DNA from 3 places in the Halomonas sp. C22 genome. Region 3 is predicted to be linked to each of the others. Evidence: predicted binding sites of a transcription regulator. Region 3 holds the regulator's gene; each other region holds the start of a gene.
The links. The regulator sigma-54, encoded in region 3, starts transcription at its own class of promoters, with help from an activator protein. The targets are predictions, from matches to a motif close to TGGCACNNNNNTTGCTNT.
Positions count from the first base shown of each region.

Region 1 (10,341 bases), on a different contig from region 3:
GCTGCTTCTGGCAGTGAGCTGTACGTGGGCTTTGCCCGGCTTGGCGAGCAGGAGCACTTCATCAGCGCATTGCCCATTGTGTCTCCTCAGGGGGAGTTATGGGGGGTGTCGGTTGCCACCATTGGCACCAAGGCGACGCTGTATCAGGTGCACCGCGAGCTACTGCTGAAAGTCGTCGCCTCACTGGGCATCGTGCTGTTGGCCACGCCCTTGCTGCTGAGCCTGCTGATGCATCAGCTGTTCAAGCCCGTGCCGCGTCTGATCAAGGCGTTGACGCATATTTCTCATAATCGAACCGAGCAGACAACGCCCTACACACAGCGCCAGGATGAGATTGGCTGTATGGCCCAGGCCATTGAAGCGTTACGCAAAAAAGTCGTCGAGCGCGAGCTGCTGCTGGAGGTCAAGGAGGAGGCGCTCAAGTTCCAGCACCTGGCGCACCACGATGCGCTGACCAAGCTGCCTAACCGTGTTCAGTTCAACGAGGCCTTGCAGGTCGCCGTCGCGCAGCTGTCGGGAGGCGAGCGCTTCAATGTGATGATTTTTGACCTGGATCGCTTCAAGGCCGTCAACGATACGTTAGGGCATGCCGCCGGGGATGAACTGCTGATCCAGGCCAGCCGACGGGTACAGCGGCTGTTGGCCGAGCGTGAGATGGTGGCGCGCCTGGGGGGCGATGAGTTCGCGATTCTCCAGCCTGTTCACCACCATGCGCTGGACGAAGCCAGTGTACGGGCAGGGCGGCTGGTCGCTGCGCTGCGCGAACCCTTTGACCTGCAGGGAGAGCGCGTCCAGATCGGGGTCAGCATCGGGATTGCCCTGGCCCCACGGGATGGCGAAAGCAGCCATACGCTGTTGCGCAGTGCCGATGTGGCGCTTTACGCTGCCAAGGCCATGGGGCGAGGGCGTTATCAGGTGTTCAGTAGCGGCATGACCATGGGAACCAGCCATGATGTGTAGCGTGATCGGGCGGTATATCGCGTTGATGGGCTTGCTGCTGCTGGCCATGGGCATGGCCAGCGCCCAGACAGGCTCGACGCTTGCGCGCATTCAGCAGGATCACACCATTCTGATTGGGCACCGAGAACACGAGGAGCCGTTCTCCTACGTGGTGGAAGGGCGGCCCATCGGCTACTCCATCGATATTTGCCAAGCAGTGGTCGACAGCATCAGCGCTCGGCTGGGTGGGCCTGCGCTGGCAGTTACCTTCGTGCCGGTGACGCCCGCCAACCGCTTCATCCTGCTGAGCAAGGGCGATATCGACCTTGAGTGTGGGGTGACGACCAATACCGCAGAGCGGCGTCGGCAGGCAGCATTTTCCTACCCCCATTACTTCAGTACTACCCGCTATGTGTCGCTGACGAAGAATGCGCTGGATCGCATCGAAGACCTGACAGGACGCAGCGTCGTATCGACCACAGGGACGCTCAATATCGAGCAGCTCAATGCCATGAACCGGGAGCAAGGCCTCAATATCTCGGTCATGCTGAGTCGCTCCCACGACGAAGCGTTCACCATGGTAGCTGCCGAGCAGGCGTCTGCGTTCGTGATGGACGATATCTTGCTGGCGGGCCTGGTGGCGTCCGATGCCTCTCCCGAGCGCTTTCATATCTCGTCGGAAGCGCTGAGTGACCCCGAACCGTATGGCCTGATGTTGCGCCGTGACGACCCCGAGTTTTTAGCCTGGGTCAATGAAGCGTTACGCGCGCTCTATCAGAGTGGCGACATGCTGGCGCTTTATGAGAAGTGGTTCTTGTCTCCCATTCCGCCCGACCAGCAGGTGGTGGGGCTGCCCATGAGCCCTCAGCTGGAGGCCGTTCTGACACACCCGGAAGCATTCGCTGAGTAAGGAGTGAGTCATGTCACGAAGATACAGGCGCTGGTGGGTGGGGTTGATGGCCTCCTTGGGCGCCAGTGCGTTGGCGTTCGCTGCCGAGATCGACACCTTGGAACGCCTCCGGGAAACCGGCACGCTGCGAGTTGGCTATGGCGATACGGCGCCTTTTTCCTATGCGGATGATCAGGGCCGCGTGGTGGGGTATTCCATCGAGCTGTGTCAGCGGGTGGCCGAGCATTTACAGCAGCAACTGGCACTTCCCCACCTGGAGATCGAATACGTCTTCCGTACCCCGGGTAACCGAGTTCAATTATTGAACAGTGGTGTGATCGATATCGAATGCAATGCCAGTACGAATACGGCAGAGCGCCGCCGTAGTGCGGATTTTTCGCTGAGCCACTTTTTCGTCTCCGTGCGCTATGTTGCGCTGGCCAAACATGGGTTTGCCACGCTGCAGGATCTGGCGGGGCGCAGCGTCAGTGTGGCGCGGGGAACGGTGAACGTGGGGCAGATCAATCTGGCCAACCGCGAGCAGCGTTTGAACCTGTCGGTAGTGCCGGTGGAAACGCTTCAGGAGGCTTTTGACCTGGTCACCCATGAGCGGGTGGCGGCGTTTGCCATGGATGACATTCTGCTTAGCACGATGATGGCAGAAACCGGCAACCCCGCGGCCTATCGCCTGTCGGAAGAGGCGATAACGGCGGAGGAGCCGCTGGGGCTGCTGATGCGCCGAGGCGATGACGCTTTTGTCGAGCAGGTGAACCAGGCGCTGCGCCAGATCTATCAAAGCGATGAGATGCTGGCGCTTTACGAGCGGTGGTTCCTGCAGCCGTTGCCCGGCAAGGAACTTACTCTGAACGTGCCGCTGAGCGAAACGCTGAAAAACCACTTTGCCAATCCCCAGGCCTCCCCTCAGATCACCCCTCAGGCTGTTTTACAGGACTAGGCGCGGGCTTTTTTAGCCGTGGCAGTACTGGGGGCTTTCTCGCGTCGTTCGGCCAGGTGCTCTACCTTGCGCTGCTTTTCGTACAGGAAGCGCAGCACTTCCTGGCGGTAGCGGTTGTAGCGGGGGTCGTCGGCCAGCGTGATACGGTTGCGGGGGCGCGGCAGGTCGATGTCGAGAATTTCGCCAATGCGCGCCGAGGGGCCGTTGGTCAGCATCACGATACGATCAGACAGCAGCACGGCCTCATCCACATCGTGGGTGATCATGATGACGGTATTCCCCAGCTCGTCCTGAATGCGCATCACCTCTTCTTGCAGGTGGGCGCGTGTCAGCGCATCCAGGGCGCCAAACGGCTCATCCAGCAGCAGTACCTTGGGCTCCATGGCCAGAGCGCGGGCGATCCCTACCCGCTGCTTCATGCCGCCGGAAATCTCTGAAGGGCGTTTGTCGAGGGCATGGGACATACCGACCATGTCCAGATTCTTGAGGATCCAGGCGTGGCGTTCGGCCTTGGTCTTGCGGCGGGCAAAGGTCTTGTTCACTGCCAGCGCCACGTTTTCGTACACCGTGAGCCAGGGCAGTAACGAGTGGTTTTGGAAGACCACGCTGCGGTCGGGGCCTGGCGCATTGACCTCCTTGCCATCCAGGATGACCGCGCCAGAGGTCGAGGAGGTGAGCCCGGCGATGATGTTGAGCAGGGTCGACTTGCCGCAGCCCGAATGGCCAATGATCGAGATGTACTCACCCTTGGCGACGCCCAGGTCGATCTCCTTGAGCACGTTGGTAGTGGCACCTTTGGTGGCAAAGGTCATGTCCACCTGCTCGACGCTTAAATAGTGTGAAGCCATGATCCAATCTCCTGGGTTAGCTTTGGGTGGTGCCACGGGTCACGCACTGGCCGATGAAGGCCACGATGCGGTCAAGAATGAAGCCCACGATGCCCACATAGATGAGTGCCAGCACGATGTCGCTGAGCATGGAGGCATTCCAGGCGTCCCAGATGAAAAAGCCGATGCCCACGCCGCCAATCAGCATCTCGGCGGCCACGATGGCCAGCCAGGAAAGCCCTACCCCAATGCGCAGGCCCGAGAAAATATAGGGTGCGGCGGCGGGCAGCATGATGCGGGTGAAATACTCCATGCCGTTGAGGCGAATCACGCGGGCCACGTTGCGGTAATCCTCGGGGATATTACGCACCCCCACTGAGGTGTTGATGATGATGGGCCAGATGGCGGTGATGAAGATCACGAAGATGGCCGAAGGGGTGCTGTCCTGAAACCCGGCCAGTGAAATCGGCAGCCAGGCCAGCGGAGGCACGGTGCGCAGCACCTGAAACACGGGGTCGAGGCCACGCAGGGCCCAGGTCGATTGGCCCACCAGCACGCCCAGGCTGATACCTACCACCACCGCCAGCAGGTAGCCATAGGCCACGCGTTCCAGGCTGGCCAGAATCTGCCAGCCCATGCCCTTGTCGTTGCCGCCGTAGTCGTAGAAGGGATGAATGATCAGCTCCCAGGTATCGTTGAGCACCTGCGAGGGCGGCGGCAGCGCCGCGCCAGGATGGGAGCACAGCGCTTCCCACAGGCCGATCAGAATGGCCAGCACGACCACCGGCGGCAGCACGTTCTTGACCAGGGTATCGCGCAGGCGTAGCAGTACAGGGTGCACGCCTGGCATGGGGGTAGACAGCGTATTGGCTCTTGATGAAGTCGTCATGAGGCTCTCCCAGGCTGCCTGGCTCAGGCCAGCGCCTTGATCTCCAGGCTATCGAGGTAGGCTTGCGGGTTTTCCGGATCGAAGACCTTGCCGTCGAACAGCGTTTCGACGCCGCGAGAGGTGGAGTCCGGAATGTCTGCCGAGGCCACGCCGAGGGCGTGAGCGGCTTCTCGCCACAGGTCTTCGCGGTTGACCTGCTCGATCAAGGCCGCGCTGTCGAAGTCCTGCGGCAAGTAGCCCCAGCGCTTGTTCTCGGTCAGGAACCACAGGTCGTGGCTCTTGAAGGGGTAGGAGGCGTGCTTGTCCCAGTAGCGCATCATGTGCGGATGGTTTTCCACGACGCGCCCGGTGCCGTAATCGAAGTTGCCCTGAATACGGTCGATGAGGTCGGCATAAGGCGCATGAATCCAGCGGCGGCGTGAGCAGATCTGGGCCATCTCCTCGTGGTTGGCCGGGTCTTCGCACCACATTTGCGCTTCCATGATGGCCATTAGCAGCGCTTTGGTGGCGTTGGGGTGGGCTTCGACGTAGTCGCTGCGCATGGCGAAGGCTTTTTCCGGGTGATCGTTCCACAGCTCGCCGGTGGTATTGGCGGTGTAGCCGATGCCCTGGTTGATCAACTGCTGGTTCCAGGGCTCGCACACGCAGAAGGTGTCCATACTGCCCACCCGCATGTTGGCCACCATCTGGGCCGGCGGGATGGTAATGGTGGAGATGTCGCGGTTGGGGTCGATGCCCCCGGCGGCCATCCAGTAGCGAATCCACATGTCGTGGGTGCCGCCGGGGAAGGTCATGGCAGCGCTGACTTCGCTGCCTCCACTGCGCTTTTCCGCCAGGGCCTGGGCAAACTCACGGGTATCCAACGCGACCTTGAGGTCGGCGTACTCATCGCCCACCGAGATGCACTGCCCGTTGAGATTGAGGCGCGCCAGAATGCTCATCGGCACGGGAATGTTGTTGGGGGTCATGGCACCGCTGGCGATCAGGTAAGGCATGGGCGTCAGGATGTGTGCGCCATCGATCCCGTTACGCTGTGAACCCAGCACCAGGTTGTCTCGGGTGGTACCCCAGGAAGACTGCTTGAGGACCTCCACATCGGTCATGCCGTGCTTGGCAAAAAATCCTTTTTCATCGGCCACGAACAGCGGCGCTGCATCCGTCAGCGCAATGAAGCCGAGTTTGGCCGACGTGGTTTCCAAAGCGCCGTTGGCAAAAGCCCAGCTCATGGGCAGGCTGCTGAGCACGGCAGAGCCTCCCACCACGGCAGCGGAGCTTTTGAGAAAGTGGCGACGTTCCGGTGAGTGGGACGAAGAGATTTTTTTGCGCATGACACGGTTCCTGCCCTTTGGAGACAAAAACGGCGCCTGCAATCAGCCCCGTTGAGGAGCTGTTGCAGACGCCGTTGTCTGTTGATCATCTTTTTTTATCGCCGGGCCCACGTTGACCCAGTTTGCTATCCCCTTGTCTTGTGCAGCTAACATGCCAAATGGCGGAGTCGTTTTTGCGAAACATCAGCTTTTCAAAAGGTTAGTCATAATAGTCGAAGAGCTGTCTGGTTATCGAAGGAGGCAGGGATGGTGCGGTGCAGCGTAGAAATGGTGCAGTTTTGGCGAAGTTGCACGAAAAAGAAGCAAGATTGTTAGCAAGTTATCAATAACGTCAAATAATGTGAACTCTATTGTCTCATCGGTTACCTTCCATAGAATGCCAGCCACACATTGAGGCTTGCGTAGCGAGCACTATATTAAAGAAAAGACGTTTCTCTAATTGACTGGCAAACGACGCTTTGTCGGCAGGGGGTGGCATGAAGCGATTACTGGCAAATATCTCGATAAAAACAAGTCTGACGTTCACGTTGGTCATTTTTGCTTTGTTGATCATGACTATTGCTGCTCTTGGTCATTGGGCGGGGACGAAAGGCGGGAACTCATTAGAAGCCATGGACGAGCTGTCGATGCATCAGATGTTGCCCCTGGCGCGTACTCAGCGCTCAGTAGGTTTTGCCCAGTTGGCGTATTTGAACAGTGTCGTGGCTTCGGAAGATGGTCAGCATCAGCAGGCGCAAACCTATCTGGCCGAGGCTGAAACGTTTCAGCAATCTGCTCAGAGTTACTTCTCCGAATTTGAAGCCTCCGACCCACGTGGTATGAACAACGAGTTGGCCGAGGCCGTGATTACCGCCTTTTATGCGGTGATGCAGGAAGGCTTGATTCCCATGGAGGCGGCGGTAAAGTCGGGTGATAGTGCTCAGTTAAACGCGGTGCGTTTAGCCATTATTCCACTTAATCAATCGTTTGTTACGACTAGCATGGCCTTTAACGGCTATCTGGCCGAGTATGCGGATCAGTTGGTCGACCGCTACGATCGCGATATGCAAGTATTTGGTTACATCGATATTGCCGTGATCGTGGCTGCGCTGTTCATTATTGTGCTGGTGCGCATGGCGATGGTGAGGTCCATCGTCAAGCCCCTGGATGAAGCCGTGGTGCATTTCGAGCGCATTGCCGAAAACGATCTGTCATCCCGCGTGGACCTGCGCGGAAGCAATGAAATTGGCAAGCTGTTCAGCGCCATGCAGCGCATGCAGAGTGGCCTGGCGGCCACGGTAGCGACCGTGCGCGACAGCAGCGGCTCGATCTACATCGGCGCACGAGAAATTGCCGGGGGCAACGCGGATTTATCGTCGCGCACCGAGCAGCAGGCAGCCTCCCTGCAGGAAACCGCCGCCAGCATGGAGCAGTTGACCCAAACCGTGAAGCAGAACGCCGATAACGCACGTCAGGCCAGCACGCTGGCCAACGATGCTTCGGGTAAGGCGGTAGAGGGCGGCGACGTGGTCGAGCAGGTCATCTCGACCATGCACGGGATTTCCTCGAGCTCCCAGCAGGTGGCCGATATCATCAACGTGATCGACTCGATTGCCTTCCAGACCAATATTCTGGCGCTCAATGCCTCGGTCGAGGCTGCCCGGGCAGGCGAGCAGGGACGCGGTTTCGCGGTTGTCGCCAGCGAAGTACGCAACCTGGCCAGCCGCAGTGCCGAGGCGGCCAAGGAGATCAAGCGATTGATCGATGCTTCCACGGCGCAGGTCAATGAAGGCTCTCAACTGGTAGAAAAAGCCGGTGCCACCATGCGGGAAGTCGTCGGATCGGTACGCCGGGTCACCGACATCATGGATGAAATATCGGCAGCCTCCCAGGAGCAGAGCGCGGGCATCGAGCAGGTCAATCAGGCCGTCGCTCAGATGGATGAGGTCACCCAACAGAACGCGGCGCTGGTGCAAGAGGCGTCTGCGGCGGCCAGCTCTCTGGAGGAGCAGGCCGAGCGGTTGGAGGGCGTGGTGGCGGCATTCCGCCTGGAGCAGGGGGCTGAAAGTCGTCAGCCCGCGCTGGCTACCCCGCCGCCCCGCGGCGAGCTGCTGCGCCCCCAGCTTACGAGTAAGCCAAAGTCCAAAGCGGCCGCCAGTGCCGAGCAGGAGTGGGAAGCGTTTTGATAAGCTGAGGTTATCTCTATGAGCCACAGAGCCCCGCCACCGTAAACCGGTGGCGGGGCTCTGTGTTTTGCGCCTGTATGGTCAAGCAGCAAGCCGACTTTTCAGACAGCGCCTAGTTGAGCGCGCTGGCCACTTCCTCGATTTGCAAGGTCAGGCTCTGCAGGCCGCCGCCAGAGAGGTACCAAAGCGCAGGGGTGAGCATCACCAGCTGGGCGTCCGTGCCCGCTTCTGCCCACTGCTGGCGAAGCTGCTCGGCGTCTGCGGGCTCGTCGCCAATGGCCGCACTGCGGTCGATCACCAGCACGATCTCAGGGTCGATCTCGGCAATGGCGTCAGCGGAAAGCGGCGTAAAGGTGCGTTCGCCGCGTACTTCGGGGGTCACGCTCTCGGGCATCTCCAGGGCAGCAATGCCCAATACTTCATGAACCACCGGGTGCTGATTGAGCATCAGGTTGCCACCATTATGGGTGACCACCAGCGTCGTCGGGGCATCCTGCAGGGCTTCCCGCTGGCGCTCGATTTCGCTATTCAGCATCTGCAGGGCCTCTTCGGCCGCGTTTTCCACATCCAGCTGGCTGGCCAGTTCACGCACGTTGCGCTCGACGGAGTCAAGATACGCCTCACCGGTCACGCTGGCATCGAACAGCGGGGCGATCTCGCCCAGCGCGTCGGCCCACTCTGCCTGGCGGCCGGTGTGTACGATCAGCGTTGGGTTGGCCTCTGCCAGTGCCTCCATGTCGGGGGAGCGCAGGCCCCCAATGTCGGTGTAGCGGTCGGCGGCATACTGCTCAAGGTAGTTCGGCAAGTTGGCTTTGGGCACGCCCACCACCTGCTCACTCACCCCCAGGGCGTCCAGCGTATCCAGGCTGCCTAGATCAAACGTGGCAATGCGCTGGTCGGCGCTCGCGGCGGCGCTGGTCAGCAGTAGTGCAGTGGTGATGGCGGTGACTTTCATGAGAGGCCCTTTTTTGAGGAACACAGCTTTGAGAAACACAGCTGTTCTTTGAGAAATATAGCTATATGCAATAATTTCTCATCATCGCAGCAAGCAGCGGCGTTGTAGCGTGTTGAAAAGGGAACGGCACGTTGCAGAAAATGCGACCGCCTCCGTAGAGGCGGTCGTGGTGGCGCATAGTGATCAAGCAACCAGGCGACTAAGAGGCGACGCGGAAGGGGTTGCGCGGGTCGTCATCCCAGGCGAGGAAGGGCTTGCCGGTTTCCTGAGGCACCATGGTGATGCAGTTTTCCACCGGGCAGGTGATCTGGCACAGGTTGCAGCCCACGCACTCGTCTTCGATGACCTCGTAGCGGCGCGCGCCGTCCTGCTCGGTGAGCTTGGCAATCGACTGGTGAGAGGTGTCCTCGCAGGCGATATAGCAGCGGCCACACTCGATGCACAGATCCTGGTCGATATGGGCGATGGTCTTGAAGTTGATGTCCAGGTGCTTCCAGTCGGTGGTTTGTGGCACCGCCTTGCGGGAAAACGCTTCGATGGAGTCGTGGCCTTTTTCCGCCATCCAGCGGGAGAGGCCATCTTTCATCTCTTCAACAATACGAAAACCGTTGAGCATGGCAGCGGTGCAGACCTGCACGCTGCCCGCGCCCAGGGCGATGAATTCCGCCGCATCCCGCCAGGTGGAAATCCCGCCAATACCGGAAATGGGCAGCGTGGGCGTGGCTGGGTCACGGGCAATTTCCGCCACCATGTTCAGGGCGATGGGTTTCACCGCGCTGCCGCAGTAGCCGCCGTGGGTGCTCTGATGGCCCACGGTGGGTTTGGCGACCATGTTGTCCAGGTCGATGCTGGTAATGGAGTTGATGGTGTTGATCAACGAGACTGCATCCGCGCCGCCTCGCAGTGCCGCCTGGGCGCCCACGCGAATATCGGTGATGTTGGGGGTGAGCTTGACGATGACCGGCTTGGAGTAGTGCTTTTTACACCAGTAGGTGACTTTTTCGATCAAATCCGGGTTTTGGCCCACCGCCGCGCCCATGCCGCGTTCCGGCATGCCGTGGGGGCAGCCCAGGTTGAGCTCGATGCCGTCTGCGCCGGTGGCTTCCACCCGCGGCAGGATATACGCCCAGGCCTCCTCGTTGCAGGGCACCATGATGGAGACGATCAGCGCCCGGTCCGGCCAATCCTTCTTCACCTGGGTGATCTCTTGAAGGTTGATCTCCAGTGAACGGTCGGTAATCAGCTCGATATTGTTGAAACCGATCACCTCGCGGTTTTTGCCGTAGTGGGCCGAGTAGCGGGAGGAGACGTTCACGGCTGGCGGCTCTTCGCCAAGGGTTTTCCATACCACGCCGCCCCAGCCCGCCTCATAGGCGCGCACCACGTTGTAGGCT
Region 1 covers NZ_VBVC01000002.1:273,898-284,238, reverse strand. Annotated here, with positions in the region: gene FEU76_RS04560 (GGDEF domain-containing protein) at 1-960, shown strand, start outside; gene FEU76_RS04555 (amino acid ABC transporter substrate-binding protein) at 950-1,849, shown strand; gene FEU76_RS04550 (amino acid ABC transporter substrate-binding protein) at 1,860-2,783, shown strand; gene FEU76_RS04545 (ABC transporter ATP-binding protein) at 2,780-3,631, opposite strand; gene ntrB (nitrate ABC transporter permease) at 3,648-4,499, opposite strand; gene FEU76_RS04535 (CmpA/NrtA family ABC transporter substrate-binding protein) at 4,523-5,827, opposite strand; gene FEU76_RS04530 (methyl-accepting chemotaxis protein) at 6,304-7,992, shown strand; gene FEU76_RS04525 (ABC transporter substrate-binding protein) at 8,105-8,947, opposite strand; gene preA (NAD-dependent dihydropyrimidine dehydrogenase subunit PreA) at 9,147-10,341, opposite strand, start outside.
Region 1: a site for sigma-54 is predicted at 5,967-5,984, ahead of FEU76_RS04535 (CmpA/NrtA family ABC transporter substrate-binding protein). Genes of this name have one in related genera too.

Region 2 (10,341 bases), on a different contig from region 3:
CGCCGCTCGCATGGGGCTGGTGGCCTCGCTGGGCCATGCCGTCGTCACGGTGTATCGGCGCCCTCGGGTGGCGATTTTTTCCACCGGTAACGAGGTGACGCCACCAGGCGACCCACTCCCCAGCGCAGGCGTCTACGACACCAACCGATTTACCCTGATGGGCCTGCTCGCCGAGCAGGGGGCCGAGGTGCTGGATCTGGGCATTCTCCCCGACGACCTCGACGCCATCGAAACCGCACTGGCCAGCGCCGCCACCCAGAGCGATCTGGTGATCACCAGCGGTGGGGTTTCCGTGGGCAATGCCGACTACACTCGGGCGGCGCTGGAAAAGCTTGGCCGCCTGGCCTTCTGGCGGGTAGCGCTACGCCCCGGACGGCCCATGGCCTGCGGACAGCTGGGCGCTACACAAACGCCCCTGATCGGCCTGCCGGGCAACCCGGTAGCGGTCATGGTGACATTCCTGCAATTCGTGGTACCGCTGCTGCGGCAGTTGCAGGGCCTGCCCCCAGCGCCGCCGCCCCGGCTCAAGGCAATTGCCCAAACCACGTTGAAAAGCCGCTTGCAGCGCACTGATTTCATTCGCGGCGTTTACCACTGCGATGACCAGGGTACGCTGCATGTGCGCAGTACCGGAGCCCAGGGCTCGGGGATTCTGACCTCCATGGTGGCCGCCAACTGCCTGATCGAACTTGGCGATGACCAGGCAGGCGCCCAGCCAGGCGAGGTGGTCTGCATACAACCGATAACGAGCTGGCAATGACCGAACAACTGATCGACGATTTTGGCCGCCGAGTTCGCTACGTGCGGCTATCGGTGACCGACCGCTGTGATTTTCGCTGTGTCTACTGCATGAGCGAAGAGATGACCTTTCTGCCTCGCGCCCAGGTGCTCACTCTGGAGGAGCTGGCCCTGGTGGCCCGTGCGTTTACCGAACTGGGCGTGGAGAAAATTCGCCTGACAGGCGGTGAGCCGCTGGTGCGCAAGGGCATCGAACAGCTGGTGGACGACATTGGCGCGCTGCCGGGTCTGGATGACTTCACCATGACCACCAACGGCGCGAGCCTGCGCAAGCATGCCAAGCGGCTTTACGCGGGCGGCTTGCGCAGGCTCAACATCAGCCTCGACTCGCTGCACCCCGAACGCTTCAAGCAGTTGACCCGCACGGGCGAGCTGGCCCGCGTGCTGGACGGCATTCAGGCAGCCAAAGAGGCTGGTTTCACTCGGATCAAGCTCAACGCGGTGATCCTGAAAGGGCGCAACGAAGACGAGGTGCTCGACCTGGTGAGCTTTGCCCGCCGCGAGCAGCTGGACATCAGCTTCATCGAGGAGATGCCGCTGGGGGATGTATCGGACCACTCTCGAGCAGAGACCTTCTACTCCAGCGATGACGTGCAGGCGCTGATCGAAACCCGCTACCCGCTGACCCCCACCACCGAAAGCACGCCGGGGCCCTCGCGCTACTTCAGGATGGCCGACAGCGACAGCCGCGTGGGCTTCATCTCCCCCCACAGCCATAACTTCTGCGACAGCTGCAACCGGGTACGCGTCACCGTGGAGGGCCGCCTGCTGCTGTGCCTGGGCAATGAACACTCGGTGGACCTGCGTGCGGTGCTGCGCCGTCATCCCGGCGAGATCGCACCGCTCAAGCAGGCCATCATCGACGCTCTGCCATTGAAGCCCGAGCGCCACCACTTCACCACCGATGGTGATATTCAGGTGGTGCGCTTCATGAACATGACCGGAGGTTGAGCCGTTGGCGCTTGAGGCACTCGTACCCGTGCATATCGTGACCGGCTTTTTGGGCAGCGGGAAAACCACGCTGATTCATCAGCTGATCGAGCAGAAACCCGCCCATGAAAAATGGGCCATTCTGGTCAACGAGTTCGGTCAGATCGGCATCGACCAGACGATGTTCGCTGCCCGTGATGACGTGGTGGTCAAGGGCCTGCCTGGCGGCTGCCTGTGCTGCCAGTTGGCATTCGTGCTGCAGGCGGCGCTGGTCAATCTGCTGGCACGCCAGAGACCCGACCGGGTGATCATCGAGCCCTCGGGGCTTGGGCACCCCGCCGGGCTGATGGATTTGCTGCAGGGTGAGGCTTTTCAGGACGTGGTGGCGGTGCAGGACATCATCGCCACCCTCGACCCGCGTCGGCTGGACGAAGCCCGCGTGCGAGCGCATGAGACTTTTCAAGACCAGTTGACCATGGCCGATGCCGTGGTCATCACTCTGGCCGACATGGCCAGCGACGAACAGCATGCACGGGCCGAGCAGTTCATCGGCACGCTCTGGCCGCCGCGCAAATGGGTGCATAGCACTCAGCAAGGCCCCTTGCCCATCGCCCGCCTGCTGAGCCCCTCGGCCCCTCGGTCTGCGGCGCCAGCCGCCATGCCTGCCGCGCACCAGGCACTGGTTGCTCAGGGGCCCAGCCTCGAAGGGGCGTTCTTCGACTTCCCACCGCCCCCAGGCAAAGCGCAGCAGCAGGCCGCCAGCGCCCTGGGCTACACCAGCACTGGGGTGCGCTGGCACCCCGCCGAACGTTTCGACCTGGACCGTTTGGCGCTATGGATGAGCGAGCTACCCGCCACCGCCAGGGTGAAGGGCGTCTTTCATACAGACGATGGCTGGAAGCAGCTCAACCGCGCCGAAGGCACCCAGAGCGTGGCCGCCAGTGCCTGGCGACAAGACTCCCGGCTGGAGGTGATTATCCCTGAGGGCACGCTGCCCCTGGCTGATAAGACGCTTCCTGATCAGCTACGCGCTTTGGGGGCCTGGCGGTAAGGGACGTTGCGCGCGTACGGCCTGCTCCATTTCCTCCACCGGCATGGGTCGCCCGAACAAGTACCCCTGAAACGCATGGCACCCGTGGGCCATGAGCCATGCCTGATGCGCCGGGGTTTCGACCCCCTCGGCGATGACATCCAGATTCAGGCTCTTGGCCAGGGCAATGGTACTTTCGACGATGGCGGCATTGGCACTGCTCTCGAGCACCTGCTGGACGAAGGACTGGTCGATCTTCAACTGATCCAGCGGGAGCTGTGCCAGATACGCCAGCGACGAGTAGCCGGTGCCGAAGTCGTCCAGCGAGAAGCGAACGCCGCGCGCCTTCAGGCTTAGCATCTTGTCACGGGCATCGTCTCGGGCGTCGACGAACAGCGTTTCGGTGACTTCCAGCTTCAACCGCTCGAGCGGGGCTCGGGTGCGCTGGAACACTTGCTCCACTCGATGTAGAAAATCGCTCTCGCGGAACTGCAGAGGGCTGATGTTGACTGAAATGGTCAGCTGCTCGAACCCCGGCTGGCGCTGCCACGCAGCCAACTGATGGCAGGCCGCCGCCAGCACCCACTCGCCTACGTCGTTGATCAAGCCGGTGCTTTCCAGTAGCGGAATGAACTCACCGGGCGACACCAGCCCGCGTTCAGGATGGTGCCAGCGTAACAGCGCTTCGACGCCCACGATGCGCCCCTGTCCATCCACCTGGGGCTGATAGTGCAACAGCCACTGCTGATGATCCAGCGCCAGACGCAGGTCAGACTCCAGTTTGACCCGTGCCAGCAGCGCGGCCTGCATGGAGGGGTCGAAAAAGCGTAACGTGCGTCGACCACTGGCCTTGGCCTGGGAAAGCGCCATGTCCGCCTGCTGCAGATAATCATCGGCACTGCGCTGGCTGTCGGCCATGACGGTGATGCCCACGCTGGCCGTGACCGACGCCTGCTCATCCCCCACCTGGATCGGGATATCCAGCGCTGCCATCAGCTTGTTGGCAATGTGCTCGGCCAGCGCCTGCGTTTTACGCGGGCTGCCGTCCACTCCCTCGACCAACACGGCAAACTCGTCGCCGCCCAGTCGCGCCAGAGTGTCCGTGTCGCGCAGCATCTGGCCAAAACGGCGTGCCACGTTCTGCAACAGCCGATCACCGATATGATGCCCCAGGGTATCGTTGACATGATTGAAGCTATCCAGGTCCAGCAGAATCAGCGCTCCGCAGCGCTGGTGGCGATTCAGCTCCTTGAGGGCCACGCCGATTCGGTCGATGAACAGGCGACGGTTGGCAAAGCCGGTCAGCGGATCGTAGAACGCCAGCTGATGAATTTCCTGCTCGGCCGCCTTGCGTTCGCTGATGTCACTCATGGTAGCCACATAGTGGGTCAAGCTGCCGTTGCGGTCATACACGGCACTGATGGTCAGCCACTCGGGAAACAGCTCGCCGTTCTTGCGCTGGTTCCAGATTTCTCCCTCCCAGCTTCCCGTGGAGAGTACGCTGCGCCATAAGCGTCGGTAGAAGGCGGCATTGTGGTGCCCAGAGCTGAACATGCGTGGGTTCCTGCCCACGACTTCCGCATCACTGTAGCCGGTGATGCGCTTGAAAGTGTCGTTCACTTTCAGGATCGTGCCCCGCGCATCGGTCACCATGATGCCCAAATGTGCCTGAAATGCAGCGGCAGCAATTTGCAGCTCCACTTCGGCGCGTTTTGCGTCAGTTACCTCACGGGTCACGGAAAGCACTCCTTCCAATTCGTCCGGTTGTTGGGTACTGCTCACCAGAGGGCTCAAGGTGGCATGAAAATCGCGCGACTGCTGGCCCAATGGCAGCGAATACTCGAACGTGGCCACCTGACGAGTGCGCTGCACCTGCTGGAACACATCATCAAAGGCCTGTGCCAACGGCATGGGCAGTACCTCGGCGTAGGATTTACCCAAGGCCTGGGCACTGTCCAGCAGCAGCTTATCGGCATCCAGGGCGTGGATATAGGTAAACCGCCCCTGGCCATCGAAGACGAAAATCATATCCTGGACGGAATGAATCAACGCATCCAGGCGAACCTGTCGAGCCTGAAGCTGATAGCCCAGCGCCAAGCGGTGCAGGTAATGCCGAGCCACCCACGCCCCCAACGCCCCCAGCAAAGCCATGACACCCGACAGCAACCAGGCACGCTGGCGCCAGCTGGCCAACAGGCGCTGAACATCGACCCCCACCACTACCATAACAGGGTAGTCGGCCACACGTTTGACGTGAAACAAGCGCTCTTTGTCATCCAGCGGTGACTGCATGGTGAAGACGTGCAGACGATCATCGCTGACCAGCCAGTCCCGATAGGCCGTTGCATCGATCTCACGCCCCAGCGCCACGCCTTGGGCAGGCTCCGGATGGCGCGCAATCAGTTTCAGGCTGGCATCGACCAGCGCAACACTCTCGCCCTCCTCGACCCCCATGTGGCTCAACGCAGCGCTGAACATCTCGGGCAACAGCCGAGCAACCACCACACCATTGAACGCCCCCTCGGCAGGGCCTAGCCGCCGCGCATGGTACAGATAGAAGCGCTGATCCAGGGCCGACCAATAAAGCGGCGTGACCACTTCGTCATACGCTGACTGGCTGAAACCTCGAAACAGTGCCGTCTGGCTCAGGTCCCTGCCCGCATGACGGTTGTCGCCACTGCTTACCCAGGCGCGCCCGTCTGTATTCAACACGCCAAGCTCATCGATCAACGGCAGATAGCGCGTCAGGTTCTCTAGCGCTACCTGAACCTGCACCTCACGGTCAGGCACGCCTGCCGTCTGACGTTCGAGCAGCTCTTCGAGCCCAAACAGCGCCTGCGCGCTCTGCCCCAGTACGCCATTCGCCCATTCAGCCACCACGCTGGCGCGGGCAGCAGCCCGCGCTTCTGCGGCCTGCAGCTCTTGCTCGTACTGCCCTTTCAACAGCCAGCCAAACAGTGCCAGCATCACGCACAGCGACACGATGTAAATGGCAATGACGCGATGGCGGTAACGACGATGGCGAGGCAGCGTATCAAGGTGTCGGGAGAGTCCATCACTCGGCGGGAGCGACATCATGCATACCTTAGTCAGGCATCCCGTGGGCGCACCTGATAGAGTGAAAAAAGACAGAGGAAGATACACCAGCCCGAGACATGGGTGGGACTGTTGAAGTGTGGCGCGATGTTTTTTTGATGTATATCAATTTTTGGCAAAAACCGTCATCAAAATCCTCATATCGGTATGACCGGCAGGGCAACGAGGCAGCCATGGCATCTCTGGGACAAATGAGCGATTACGAAATACGCCTGGTGCGTATCTTCAAGACCGTGGTGGAGTGCGGTGGCTTCACCGCAGCAGAAACGACGCTGGGCATCAGCCGCTCGGCCATCAGCCAGCACATGAGCGACCTGGAGAGCCGCCTGGGGTTTTCGCTTTGCCAGCGAGGTCGCGGTGGGTTCAGCCTGACCGAAGAAGGCAAGGAGATTTATCAGGCAGGCCTGACCCTGCTGTCCGCCCTCGAAACCTTCAAAAGCGATGTCAATGCACTGCATCACACCATCAAGGGCGAGCTGAATATCGGCATCACCGATAACCTGGTGACGCTACCCGCCATGAACGTTACCCACGCCCTGGCGGCGCTGACGGCACCCAACCATGCGGTGACCGTGAATATTCATATGGAACCCTCTGACGCGGTGATCCGGGGCGTCATGGATGGGCACCTGCACGTCGGGGTGGTGCCTGCCGTGAACCTGCCGACCAGCCTGGAGACGCGCTGGCTTTACGACGAGCCGTCATACCTGTACTGCTCGGCAGAGCACCCCTTGTTTCCACAGGCCGATGAGAGGCTCGAAGCAGGCGACATTGCCCAGTACCCCGCCATACAGCCCCGCTACCCGCTACCGGAAAAAGCCCGCCAGGCCCACGAAGCACTCAACCGTCGAGCCTCTGCGTCAGACCGGGAAGGCGGCGCCTTCCTGATCCTGACCGGGCGCTTCATTGGCTTTCTACCCGAACACGTGGCCGCCCAGTGGGTCAGCGCAGGCAAGATGCGCGCCCTGCTGCCCCAGCACTACGCGTATCGCATCCCGTTCGTGCTGATTACCCGCCACGACCGCCGCCCCAACCGCGTGGTGGATGCCTTCCTGGGGCTGGTGAAGGAAGCCAACTAGGCTTTGTACGAAAAGTCGGCGAGCGATGGCCAGACAAGGCAAAAATCGGCGAAAAGACGGAGTTTACAAGGTGTAAATGAGTACTTTGAGCCGATTTTTAACGCCGTATGGGCGAGCATAGGCAATTTTCGTACAAAGCCCAGCGGCGCAGCCCGCCAGGCTCTGCCCGACAGCTGGCTGCGCCATGCGCTACCGCATCAAGGCTGGCGAGCCGCCTCGCTGGCCATCAGCGGCACAGGGCCTGCCTGGGGAGACGACGCCAGGGTACGGCTGGCGACGTAGTACACCACCGCCCCCAGCGCCGAGCCCGTGAACCAGCCGTAGTCATAGAACCAGTTCATGGTACCGGTCAGCAGCGACAGCAGGGTCAGGCTCACCGGAATGCCGAAGGCAATGAATCCGGCGATATTGACCGCGGGGTAAGCCTGGTGGTCCATGTACAGGCTAGGCACATCCAGGCGCTGGCGTTTGATCAGGAAATAATCCACCGCCATGATGCCTGCAATCGGGCCCAGCAGGCTGGAGTAGCCCAGCAGCCAGTTGGAGTACATCTGCTCCAGTGAAACGCCCTGGCTCACCACCCCCGCCTTTTGCAGCAGGTCGTAGCCCATCAGCAGCACCCCCACGGCGCCGGTCATCAGCACGCCACGGGTTTGATTGATCAGCTTGGGGGCAATGTTCTGAAAGTCATTGGTGGGTGAGACGATATTGGAAGCGGTGTTGGTCGAGATGGTCGCCACGATGATCAGCAGCATGGCCATGATGACCCAGAAAGGGCTGTCGATATAGCCGATCAGGCGCACCGGGTCGGCCACGGTTTGGCCTACCAGCGTTTCCGAGGCGGCGGTCAATACCACGCCCAAGGCAGCAAAGAAGAACATGGTCAACGGCAAGCCCAGGATCTGCCCGACGATCTGGTCCTTCTGGCTCTTGGCGAAGCGGCTGAAATCAGGAATGTTCAGTGACAGCGTCGCCCAGAAGCCCACCATGGCCGTCAGGCCAGCAAAAAAATAGCCATATACCGAAGCCCCTTCCGGGCGCGACGGCGGCTGGGCCAGCAGTTCGGTCATCGACATGTGCGGCCACGCCCAAATCATCAGCCCGATCCCCACGGCCAACAGCAGCGGTGCCGCCAGGGTTTCCAGCCACTTGATCGACTCGGCCCCGCGAATCACCACGTACAGGTTCATGGCGCCAAACACGAAGAAACCAATCACCTCGCCGACGCCTCCCAGCGCCGCCCAGGCGGGAAACAGCGCCGACAGCAGCAGGTGAATGGCCAGCCCGCCAAACATGGTTTGAATGCCAAACCAGCCGCAGCCCACCAGCGCCCTGACCAGGCAGGGCACGTTGGAACCCAGGATGCCAAACGAAGAGCGCAGCACCACCGGAAAGGGAATGCCGAATTTGGTGCCGGGAAAAGCGTTCAGCGTCAGCGGAATCAGCACGATCACGTTGGCCAGCAGAATGGCCAGCAGCGCCTCGCCAACGCTCAGCCCAAAGTAGGCCGTGAGCACGCCGCCCAGGGTGTAGGTGGGCACGCAGATCGACATACCGACCCACAGCGCCGCAATGTTCCATTTGCTCCAGGTACGCTCTTTTGCTTCGGTAGGCGCAATATCGTCGTTGAAGCGTGGGCTTTCACGCACATCGTCTTCCACTGCCAGTTCGACCAACCCCTGCTGATCGATCATTCGAGATTTAGCTGCCGTCATCGTTGTCTCCTCAGCCTCGCCATTGCCTTTTTATCTTCAAAGGTTCAACAGGTTGCGCAGCAATAAGCGTGCCCAAAACCACGCGCTCACCGCTAACTCATTGAACACAAAGCTGACTAAGCAGACATATATAAAGACGAAGCCCTCTGTATCATTGTTGTTATAGTCACGGGTATTAAATCCTCCTAAACAGGGTAGCGACATATTCATAAAACGCACCACAAGAATGCAAAAAACCAATATAAAAACCAAAAAATAAAACACAAATCATTGATTTAAAAAAATAAAAATGAAACGCCATAATAGTGCAGCACCTCACCAAATTGATAAAAACGGACAATAAAAAACCTAAAAAACAGCAAAAACAGTCACTTGAAAGACAACCAGGATTTTCATAAAAACTTCTTGCAAAACGTCTTCAACCAGCGCTATGTTCAAAAAGCTGTCTATCTTGACAGCTTTGCTAACAATTATAAGTTTCGACCATGAGTCGATGTCATGACACGCCTAGCGATCTTTTCCGCCACTCATCGATACCGGCAGAAAAGCCACCCATAGCTGGCCTCCCATCCATTCGGAGGTCGGCGCGTTATGACAAAAGAGGGGTAGTCCATGCAGAAAATGAAGATTGGCCTGATCCAGATGGCCCTGAATACCAGCACCGATCAGGAACCCGGCGTCATTCGTGACGCGATGAACGAAGCGCACCTGCCCATGATTCAGCAAGCCGCCGAGCAAGGCGTGCAGGTGCTGTGCTTCCAGGAAGTGTTCAATCAGCCCTATTTTTGCCCCAGCCAGGACAGCAAATGGTACGCCGCCGCCGAGCGAGTGCCGGAGGGCCCCACCTGCCAGATGATGCAAAAGCTCGCGGCCGAGCACCGCATGGTGATCATCGTCCCTATCTATGAAGAGACCGAGACCGGCGTTTACTACAACACCGCCGCCGTGTTCGATGCCGACGGCAGCTACCTGGGCAAATACCACAAGACACACATTCCCCAGGTGGCTGGCTTTTGGGAGAAATTCTTCTTCAAACCAGGCAAATCCAACTGGCCGGTTTTCGATACCGCCTACGGCAAGATCGGCGTGTATATCTGCTACGACCGCCACTTCCCGGAAGGCTGGCGGGCATTGGCGCTCAACGGCGCCGACGTGATTTTCAACCCTTCGGCCACGGTGGCCGGTCTTTCCCAATACCTCTGGGAGCTTGAGCAACCCGCCTCTGCGGCTGCCAACGGCTGCTTCATCGCCGCTATCAACCGGGTTGGCACCGAGGCGCCCTGGAATATCGGCGACTTCTACGGCTCCAGCTACATCGTCAACCCACGCGGCAAGATCGAAGCCCAGGCCAGCGCCACGGAAGACGAGCTGCTGGTGCATGAGATCGACCTGGATATGGTGCGCGAGGTGCGCAACAACTGGCAGTTCTTCCGCGACCGACGCCCCGAGACCTACACCCGCCTCACCGACGGTGAATGATTCTGCTGGCTAAACACAACGACAGGAGCGAACCATGAGCTTATTGATCAAGGGCGGCACGGTGGTCACCCACGCCGATACTTACCGCGCCGATGTGCTGTGTGTCGATGGCAAAATCCACGCCATTGGCACCGACCTGGGCGTGCCGGAAGGCTGCGAGATCGTCGATGCCAGCAACCAATTGGTGATGCCTGGCGGCATCGACCCACACACC
Region 2 covers NZ_VBVC01000002.1:260,702-271,042, forward strand. Annotated here, with positions in the region: gene moeA (molybdopterin molybdotransferase MoeA) at 1-760, shown strand, start outside; gene moaA (GTP 3',8-cyclase MoaA) at 757-1,749, shown strand; gene FEU76_RS04480 (CobW family GTP-binding protein) at 1,778-2,779, shown strand; gene FEU76_RS04485 (EAL domain-containing protein) at 2,753-5,833, opposite strand; gene FEU76_RS04490 (LysR family transcriptional regulator) at 6,028-6,933, shown strand; gene FEU76_RS04500 (NCS1 family nucleobase:cation symporter-1) at 7,131-8,648, opposite strand; gene FEU76_RS04505 (nitrilase-related carbon-nitrogen hydrolase) at 9,261-10,127, shown strand; gene hydA (dihydropyrimidinase) at 10,162-10,341, shown strand, end outside.
Region 2: a site for sigma-54 is predicted at 8,705-8,722, ahead of FEU76_RS04500 (NCS1 family nucleobase:cation symporter-1). Genes of this name have one in related genera too.

Region 3 (10,341 bases):
CTTGGAAAACGGCGATCCAGGTCACCACCAGGGCAAACACCAGACTCTTGATCATGCCGTTACCGACATCATTGATGAACGAGACGCTGGACTGCATGTTGCTCCAGTAAGAGCCTTCGAAAACGCCCAGCCACTCGACGCCGACCAGATAGCCGCCCCAGATACCGACCACACTGAACCCCACCGTGAGGATCGGCAGCGCCACGAATCCGGCCCAAAGCCTCGGGGCCACTACGCGACGCAGCGGGTCGACGCCAATCATTTCCATGCTGGTCAACTGTTCGGTGGCCTTCATCAAACCAATCTCGGCGGTCAACGCCGAGCCGGCCCGCCCTGCAAAAAGCAGCGCTGCCACCACCGGGGCCAGCTCTCGCAGCAACGACAGCGCCACCATCTGCCCCAATGCCTGCTCGGCACCAAAATCCACCAGAATGGTGTAGCCCTGAAGCGCCAGCACCATGCCGATGAACAGTCCGGACACCAGCACGATGGCCAGAGAAAGCACGCCGACAAAATGCATTTGACGAAGCCACAGAGCCCACCCCTCACGGGAAGGCACCCCGACCGCCGACTGCGCGAGAAACACTGCCGCGCGCCCCAGCGCTTCCACCATCTCGCATCCCTTGCGCCCCAATCGCGTGATGGGCGCTACCCACTGTAAGAGTCTTGACTGCATTTACCCTGCCCCGCTTGCTGGATCGTGACCGAGAATGTCTCGGTAAAGGGTGTTGCCAGGATAGTGAAACGGCACAGGGCCGTCCGGCTCACCATGCATGAACTGACTGACTCTGGGGTCCTCGTTGACATCCAGCGACGCCGGCGTGCCATGCGCCACCACCTGGCCATCGGCGATCAGGTAGAGGTAGTCGGCAATGCTCAGGGTTTCCTTGATGTCATGGGAAACCACCACGGAGGTCAGCGACATGGCCTGGTTCAAGCGCTTGATGAGCTGCACCAGTACGCCCATGGAAATGGGGTCCTGGCCCACGAACGGCTCATCGTAAAGAATCAGCTCCGGGTCCAGTGCCACGGCCCGCGCCAGCGCCACGCGGCGGGCCATGCCGCCCGAAAGCTCGGCAGGCGACAGGTGGCGCGCTCCGCGCAGGCCCACGGCCTGCAGCTTCATCAACACCAGGTCACGAATCATGGTATCGGGCAGGTCGGTATGCACGCGTAGTGGAAAAGCGACGTTCTCGAAGACATCCAGATCGGAAAACAGCGCGCCACTCTGAAACAGCATGCCCATTCGCTTGCGCAGCGCAAACAGCGCCTTGCGAGACAGCCGATGCACGTCCTGCCCATCGATCAGCACGCGCCCCCGATCAGGCACCAGTTGCCCGCCGATCAATTTCAACAGGGTGGTCTTGCCGGTTCCGCTGGGCCCCATGATGGCAGTGACTTTCCCACGCGGAATGCTCATGCTCACGCCACGAAAGATATCGTGGTCGCCGCGGGAAAAGTACACATCCTCCACCTGGATAAAGGGCATATCCGTCATGGGCATCACACCCCTCGTTCGCTCGCCGACGCGGGCATGTCGAGCCCGGATCGGCGGTTTAAAAAACAGTGTTTTCGAAATATTATCGAACATCGTATCCTAACGCCACCCACAGGAACAGCCACGCGCACCTTGCCTGCTGGCCACGGCCTGCCAGTGGTTTGGCTAAAAGCCGCCGCAAGATGTTATTCTTGAAAACTATCAACCGTGATGACGAGAACGAGACCGACCATGCCCCAGCCTCCCACCCCACCCAGCTCACTGCGTGAAAGCGCACTGCGGACACTGCAGATAGAGCAAGCCGCGATTGGCGGCCTGCAAGCCAAGCTGGACGAGAGCTTCGACCGTGCCTGCCAGCTGATCCTGGCTTGCAAGGGTCGTGTGGTGGTGACCGGCATGGGCAAATCCGGCCATATCGCCGGAAAACTGGCGGCCACCCTGGCCAGTACCGGCACGCCCGCCTTCTTTGTTCATCCCGGAGAAGCCAGCCACGGCGACCTCGGCATGATTACCCGGGGCGATGTGGTGCTGGCCCTGTCGAACTCGGGTGAAACCGGCGAAGTCACGGCTCTGCTGCCGCTGCTCAAGCGCTTGGGAACTCCCTTGATCAGCATGACGGGGCGCCCTGATTCGACCCTGGCACGTCACGCCGAGGCCCACCTGGACAGCGGCGTCGAACGTGAAGCCTGCCCACTGGATCTGGCCCCCACCAGCTCGACGACGGCAGCGCTTGCGCTAGGTGACGCGCTGGCCGTCGCACTGCTGGAAGCACGCGGTTTCACGGCCGAAGATTTCGCGCTCTCGCATCCTGGCGGCAGCCTGGGCAAGCGACTGCTGCTGCGCGTGCGTGATCTGATGCACGATGGCTCTCGGCTTCCTCGGGTTGCACTGGGCAGCCCACTGCGCGATGCCCTGCTTGAAATCACCCGCCAGGGGCTCGGCTTTACCTGCGTCATCGATAGCCAGGGCAGGTTGGCTGGTGTCTATACCGATGGCGACCTGCGGCGCACGCTGGACCAGTTTCACGACCTGCGCGACGTCAAGGTGGACGACGTCATGACACGGCCAGGCAAACGCATCGGCCCCGACGTTCTGGCGGCCGAAGCCGTGCGTATAATGGAAGATAGTCGTATCACGGCGCTGGCCGTGGTCGATGAACAGCAGCGCCCGATTGGCGCTCTGCATATGCATGACCTGCTGGCAAGCGGCGTTATCTGACCCATGATCCAATGATGGATGATACGGAGGCTCTATGGCCCTACCTGACGCACTTTTAGATCGTATACGCCGTGTAAAACTGCTGGCCCTGGACGTGGACGGCGTGCTGACCGACGGCCGCCTGTACTTCCAGGCCGATGGCATCGAAATCAAGGCCTTTCACACCCAGGATGGCCACGGGCTGAAGCTGCTCAAACGGGTCGGCATTCATGTCGCGCTGATTACCGGCCGTGACTCTCCCATGGTCAGTCAGCGTGCCGCAGCGCTGGGCATCAGCCATGTCTACCAAGGCTGTGAAGACAAGCTCGCCACCCTGCGCGGGCTATGCCAACGGTTAGACATTACCCTGGAACAGGTTGCGTTCTGTGGCGACGACCTCCCGGACCTCGCGCCGATCAAGCGCTCCGGCGTCGGCATCACTGTGCCCAACGCCCCCGACTACATGCACACCCACGCCGACTGGATTACCGATCGCCTGGGCGGGCATGGCGCCGTGCGCGAAATCTGTGACACGCTGCTCACCAGCCAGGGGCACTGGGACGCCGTACTCGACACTTATCTGCACGGTTCCGTCTGAATGGGCATCAGGGTGAGAAAACGCGTCTGGCTGTCGGGCCTGGTCATCACCCTGGGTGGGCTGTTGGTGTGGCTGGACCCACGCGCCCCTCAACAGCGTGAAGTAGACCCCGAGGCCCAGGCCCAAGAGCCCGGACACGTGCTGGAAAATGCCGAAATCACCCTGTTCGGTGAAGACGGCACGCTTCAGCAATCCTTGGTGGCACCGCGTCTGGTACATACCCCGCAGGCGGCCATGACCCACGTGACGTCACCACGCGCCACCCTGTTCGACAGCGAGCAGCGTGAATGGCTGGCCATTGCCGACACCGGCACCTTGAACATGGACTCCCAGGCGCTGACCCTGGCCGGATCCGCGCGCCTGCTGGCGCCGGACGAAGGCTGGCAGCTGGATACCGACCTGCTGCACTATGATGGACTGGAGCGTCATGCCTGGAGCGACACCCCTGTGGTACTGCAGCAGCCACCTCAACGCATCGAAGCCTCACGCATGGATGTCTGGCTGGACGACAGCCGTGTCAGTTTGATCGATAACGTGCGCGGCGTGCATCCGCCCGCCCCCCAATCTTCTCAGGAGTCGCCATGAACGCCCTGCTTCGTACGGCACTGTTCGCCCTTGCCGTTCCCATGGTGGTAGGCGTACTGCCTGCCGCTGCTCAACAACAGGCCCCCGTTGAAGTGGAAGCCGACCGCCTGGACCTGGACCAACGTGCGGGCACGGCGGTCTATACCGGCAACGTCGACATTCGCCAAGGTGAAATGCAGCTGCGCGGAGAGCGTGTCGAAATTCATCGCAACGAGGCGGGCGAGCTCTCCCGGGCCGTCGCCACGGGCGAGCGTGCCTACCTGCGCAACCAGCTGGAAGACCAGACGACGCCCATGGAAGGCTGGGCGCGGCGCATCGTCTACCATGTGTCCGAGCGGCGTGTAGAGTTGATCGACCAGGCCGAACTGACCCAGCAAGGGGATCGCTTCCAGGGTGGACGGCTCGAATACTTCATCGACCGCGGGGTGGTCCAAGCACGCTCCGATGTCAGCGGCAGCGCACCGCAACGCATCCGCATGACCTTACAGCCCGAGCAATAGAGAGAGCCCCTCGTGACAGCCATCAGCCCCGACACTGCAGCGGTCAAGACGCTCCATGCACAGCATCTGGCCAAGAGTTACAAGCGCCGCCGCGTGGTCAAGGATATCAACCTGGAAATTGCCCAAGGCAGTGTCGTTGGCCTGCTAGGCCCCAACGGCGCAGGCAAGACCACCTCGTTCTACATGATCGTCGGCCTGGTGAAGGCCGATGCTGGCAAAGTGGGCATCGACGATCTCGACCTGACCCGGGCGCCGATGCATGAGCGTGCCCTGGCAGGCATCGGCTACCTGCCTCAGGAAGCATCGATCTTTCGCAAACTGTCGGTGGCCGACAATATCATGGCCATTCTGGAAACGCGTCGTGAGCTCGACCGCAGCAGCCGAGAAGCCAAGCTCGAATCTCTGCTGGAAGATTTTCACATCACCCATATTCGCGACAACCTGGGCATGAGCCTCTCGGGCGGCGAGCGGCGGCGGGTGGAAATCGCTCGCTCGCTGGCCACCGAACCTGCCTTCATTCTGCTGGATGAACCATTTGCCGGCGTCGACCCCATTTCCGTGGGCGATATCAAATCGATCATACGCGCCCTCAAGAAGCGTCATATTGGCGTCCTCATCACCGACCACAACGTGCGTGAAACTCTGGATATCTGCGATATTGCCTACATTGTTGGCGACGGACACATCATCGCCAGTGGAAACCCCCAGGAAATCCTCAATAACCAGAAGGTACGCGACGTCTATCTGGGCGCCGACTTCCGGCTTTAAACAATGGCCCACGAAGACATTTTATTTAGTGGCATGCTTATTGCACTTGCACCAAACGGAGAGTCGCTCTAGGGTGGAGCTTTCTGATTAACGAGTGGTTCTCAGATGGTCATGAAAGCTTCTCTTCAACTGCGCATCGGCACACAGCTGACCATGACACCTCAGCTGCAGCAGGCCATTGCGCTGCTTCAGCTATCGACGCTGGACCTTCGTCAAGAAATTCAGCAGGCGCTGGATGCCAACCCCATGCTCGAGCAGGAAGATGAGTTTGGCGAACAGGCCGTCAGCGAGCCTCAGGAAGCCGAGTGGGCAGACAGCATCCCCAGCGAGCTTTCCGTAGACAGCGACTGGTCCGACACGTACCAGGACATGGGGAGCATGGGCGGCAGCAGCGAAGGCCCGGACTTCGAGCGTCAGGCGGCGGGGCAGAGCCTGCACGGTCACCTGCTTTGGCAATTGGCCATGACCGACTTCTCCTCCCGTGAACATGCCATCGCCGAAAGCCTCATCGATGCGCTGGATGCCAACGGCTACCTGACCCAGCCTCTCAACGACATTCGCGAGGGGCTCAAGGCACAAGGCCACGACGGCCTGAGCCAGCGCGAGGTCGAAAACACCCTGCTGCGCCTTCAGCAGTTTGAACCCACCGGAGTATTTGCCCGTGACCTGCGGGAGTGCCTGATGCTGCAGCTGGCCTCGCTGCCCGAAGACACCCCGCTGCTGATGCCTGCCAAACGCCTGGTACGCCAGTTTCTCGAAGCTCTCGGCAAGGACGACATGCGCTTGCTAAAGCGACGCCTGAGCCTCGACGACGAGCAGTTGGACGATGTCATCCGTTTAATTCGCAGCCTTGACCCCAGGCCTGGAAGCGCCTACGGCATCACCGACGACAGCTATGTCACGCCAGATCTGGTGGTACGCCACGATCACGAGGGCTGGCACCTGGAACTCAACCCGGAAGCGCTGCCTCGACTGCGTATTCAGCCCGACTACGCCAGCCTGATCAAACGCGCCGACAAGAGCCAGGACAACCAGTTTCTGAAAGAGCATCTCCAGGAGGCTCGCTGGCTGATCAAAAGCCTTTCGAGCCGCAACGACACCCTGCTGCGCGTGGGGCGCGAGATCATTGCTCGGCAGATCGGCTTTCTGGAGCATGGCGAAGAAGCCATGAAACCGCTGATTCTGGCCGATATCGCCGAAGCGGTGGAGATGCATGAATCGACCATCTCGCGGGTCACTACCCAGAAATACATTCATACCCCGCGCGGGGTGTTCGAGCTCAAGTACTTCTTCTCCAGCCAAGTCAGCGGCCAGGAAGGTGGCGACAGCCATTCCAGCACGGCCATTCGAGCACGCATCAAGAAACTGATTCAGGACGAGCCTCCGGGCAAGCCACTCTCCGACAGCCGTCTGGTCACCCTGCTGGAAGCGGGCGGCATTACCGTGGCCCGCCGCACCGTGGCCAAGTACCGTGAGTCGATGGGTATACCTTCGTCGAGTGAGCGCCGTCGTTTACGCTAGTTAAACGCTCTCGCCCAACAAACTCTCGACGAGGGCTTTGCAATGGCCCAAAAAGGGTTACAATCGAAGTACAGTCCGATGGATAAGGAGCACGTCAATGCAAGTAAACATCACTGGTCATCACGTTGAACTGACTGACGCCTTGCGTGACTACGTAAACGAAAAGCTGGAACGCGTTGAACGTCACTACGACAACATCACGACCGTCCAGGTCACCTTATCTGTTGAAAAGGAGCGCCAGCAAGCCGCCTGCACCCTGCACGCAGCAGGAGCCGACCTTCATGCCGAAGCGCTGGACAACGACATGTACGCAGCCATTGACGCCCTGGCGGACAAAATCGACCGTCAGCTCGTAAAACACAAGGAAAAAGCACAAGCCCGCGCCCAAGGCGCTGGCGTGCGTTAACCCGATGACGTTGGAAACCATTCTCCCCCCGGAGCGCGTGCTGTACGACGTGCCCGGGGGCAGCAAAAAAAGGGTGCTGGAGTTTTTCAGCACCTTTATCGCTCAAAACACGCCCAGCCTGGATAGCCAGGAAGTCTTCAGTCGATTGATTGGCCGTGAACGGCTGGGCAGTACCGGCATCGGCAATGGCGTGGCCATTCCCCACGCACGCAGTCCTCACTGCAGCACGCCCATTGCCGGTTTTCTCAAGCTGGCCGAACCCGTCGACTTCGATGCCATCGATGGTGACCCCGTCGATCTGGTGTTCGTGCTGCTGGTACCCGAAGAAGCCGATGATACGCATTTGGCGCTATTGGGTCAGGTCGCCACGATCATGAACGACGCAGCCACACGTCAGCAATTGCGCAATGTCAGCAGCCAGCGTGAACTGCTGACGCTGTTGACCGACAAGATTCGCGAGCAGGCTGCCTAGCGCAGCCTTTGCCGGGCAGCAAGGCCGTCGGTAACCCCCTATTCCTTCTCAAGCCAAGAGAGATGCGCTATGCAGCTGGTGATCATTAGCGGCCGTTCAGGGTCCGGTAAGTCCATCGCCCTACAGGCTCTGGAAGATCTTGGCTATTACGCCATCGACAACCTGCCTGCCATGCTGCTGGGCTCGCTGGTCGATGAACTGCGTCAACAGGGGGGGCGTACTCATTTGGCCGTCAGCATCGATGCGCGCAACTTGCCTACTGCACTGGAACAGTTGCCTGCTCTGCTGGAAGAACTACGCCAGCGTCAGATCCGTTTTCAGGTCATCTACCTGACCACGGACGCTCGCATTCTGCTGGAGCGCTACTCGGCCACCCGTCGGCGCCACCCGCTGACGCGGGATAGCGACATGACCCTGGAAGAGGCCATCAACAAGGAAGAAGAAACCCTGCTCGAGATTCGGGACCTGGCTGACCTGCTGATCGATACGTCGCGTCTTTCGGTACACGACCTACGCCGCCGCATCACCGATCAGGTTGCTCATCAGCGGCGTGACCAGTTGACCCTGACGTTCGAATCTTTCGGCTACAAACGGGGCGTACCCATGGATGCCGATATCGTGTTCGACGTGCGCTGCCTGCCCAACCCCTATTGGGACCCCAGCTTGCGGCAGTTCACCGGACGCGACGCCAACATCAAGGCCTTCTTGAGTGGCTACCCCATCGTCGATGACATGCGTGACGATATTCATGCCTGGCTGGAGAAATGGCTACCTGCTTACCAAAGCAGTCAACGCAGCTATATGACCGTGGCCATTGGCTGTACCGGCGGACAGCATCGCTCTGTCTACATGGTCGAGCAACTGGCGCAATCGCTGGTCAAGCGCACTGGCGCTATTCAGCTCAGACACCGGGAATTGGGCTTGCAGTACACGCTGAGCGAATTACCCGCTACCGTCGATGCCGCTTCTTCCACCCCTCCCAGCGACACGACGTCGCCCTGATATCACTCGGCAAAAAGGAACCAGAGTGCCTGAAAGAACCTTAACGCTGACCAACCAACGCGGCCTTCATGCCCGCGCCGCCACCAAATTGGTCAAGTGCGGCCAGCAGTTTTCAGCCCGCATTCACGTGTACAAACAGCAGCAAAAGGCCGATGCGGCCAACATCATGTCGCTGCTGATGCTGGCGGCCCCCTGCGGTACGTCACTCACCATTACCGCAGAAGGTGAAGACGCCGACCAGGCCCTCGATGCCATCCAGGCCCTGTTCGACGCCCGCTTCGACGAGGATCAGTAACCCTCGTCAGCTGCCCGCCACCGTCATGGCGTCCACCAGCCAGCTGCCGGTATGAATGCTGCCACGCGTATCGGTATCATCGCCAATCCCCATCAGGCCAGCGAACATGGTGTTGAGATTGCTGGCAATGGTGAACTCTTCGATGGGGTACTGTACCTCGCCATTCTCCACCCAGAAACCGGCCGCACCGCGAGAGTAGTCACCCGTCACAGCATTGACCCCCTGCCCCATCAGCTCGGTGACCCAAATACCCCGCCCCATCTGCTGCAACAGCTCGTGACGCGGTGTCAGCGGGGCCAACAGACGCAGGTTACGCGCTCCGCCAGCGTTCCCCGTCGACTGCATACCCAGGCGACGCGCGCTGTAGGCAGACAGCATGTAGCTGGCGATCCTGCCCTGCTCGATGAAACGGTTATCTCGGGTCTGCACACCCTCGGCGTCGAAGGGCGAGCTGGCCGTGGCGCCGACTTCCATGGGGCGCTCCTCCAGCCCCATCCACTCCGGGAAAAGCGGGCTGCCCAGGCGATCACACAAGAACGATGCTTCACGATATAACGCCCCGCCCGCCAACGCGCCCATCAGGTGGCCTACCAGGCCTGCGGCCAGGGTTGGGTCGAACAGCACGGGAAACGTACCGGTGGGCGGCTTGCGCGCACCCAGCCGCCGCAGGGTGCGTGCGGCCGCTTCGCGCCCGACGTCCTCCGGGTCACGCAGCTGTACGGGATTGCGTGCCGACGTGTAGTCATAGTCGCGCTGCATACCCTTGTCATCCTGGGCGATCAGCATGCAGGACAGCGAATGGCTGCTGCCCTTTTGGGTACCTAGAAAGCCATGGCTATTGGCGTAGACCCGCACGCCCTCGCCACTGGACAACGAGGCACCTTCGGACTGGTGAATACCGTACACGCTGCGCCCCGCCTGTTCACAGCGCAGCGCCAGCTCGATGGCCTGCTCGGTCGAGAGCGCCCACGGGTGGTGCACCTTGAGATCCGGCAGCCGGGTCGCCATCAGCGCAGCGTCTGCCAACCCGGCAGCAGGGTCTTCGCCGGTATAGCGCGCAATTGCCAGGGCCTTTTCCACCGTGGCGCGCAGCGAGGCGCTGCTGGCATCCGTGGAGGAGGCGCTCCCCTTGCGCTGGCCAACGTAGACCGTAATGGCGATTCCCTGGTCACGGGAAAGCTCGACGGTCTCGACCTCGCCGAGCCGTACGCTGACGCCCACCCCCTGGTCGACACTGGCGCCTACTTCAGCGGCATCGGCGCCCAGCGTTTTCGCCAGGCCAAGGGCTTCTTCCGCCCGCTGCGCCAGTAGCGCCTGTTGCGCTGCTGCATCAAATGCCTGTGCCATGTGGTCTCCTTTTCGCCTCAATTGCATTGGCGAATCAATGTTATGGTCGCAGCCTGATATAATGCTGCCGACGAATCCAAATCAGTGAGTGTCTGTATGCCTAAGCAACGCCCCGAGCCCCTCGATATTGACGAGCAGGAAGAGCGTCCCAG
Region 3 covers NZ_VBVC01000006.1:153,063-163,403, reverse strand. Annotated here, with positions in the region: gene mlaE (lipid asymmetry maintenance ABC transporter permease subunit MlaE) at 1-676, opposite strand, end outside; gene FEU76_RS12960 (ABC transporter ATP-binding protein) at 677-1,498, opposite strand; gene FEU76_RS12955 (KpsF/GutQ family sugar-phosphate isomerase) at 1,730-2,716, shown strand; gene FEU76_RS12950 (KdsC family phosphatase) at 2,751-3,293, shown strand; gene lptC (LPS export ABC transporter periplasmic protein LptC) at 3,294-3,878, shown strand; gene lptA (lipopolysaccharide transport periplasmic protein LptA) at 3,875-4,378, shown strand; gene lptB (LPS export ABC transporter ATP-binding protein) at 4,400-5,146, shown strand; gene FEU76_RS12930 (RNA polymerase factor sigma-54) at 5,252-6,667, shown strand; gene hpf (ribosome hibernation-promoting factor, HPF/YfiA family) at 6,765-7,073, shown strand; gene ptsN (PTS IIA-like nitrogen regulatory protein PtsN) at 7,078-7,545, shown strand; gene rapZ (RNase adapter RapZ) at 7,615-8,547, shown strand; gene FEU76_RS12910 (HPr family phosphocarrier protein) at 8,573-8,842, shown strand; gene pmbA (metalloprotease PmbA) at 8,849-10,189, opposite strand; gene yjgA (ribosome biogenesis factor YjgA) at 10,286-10,341, shown strand, end outside.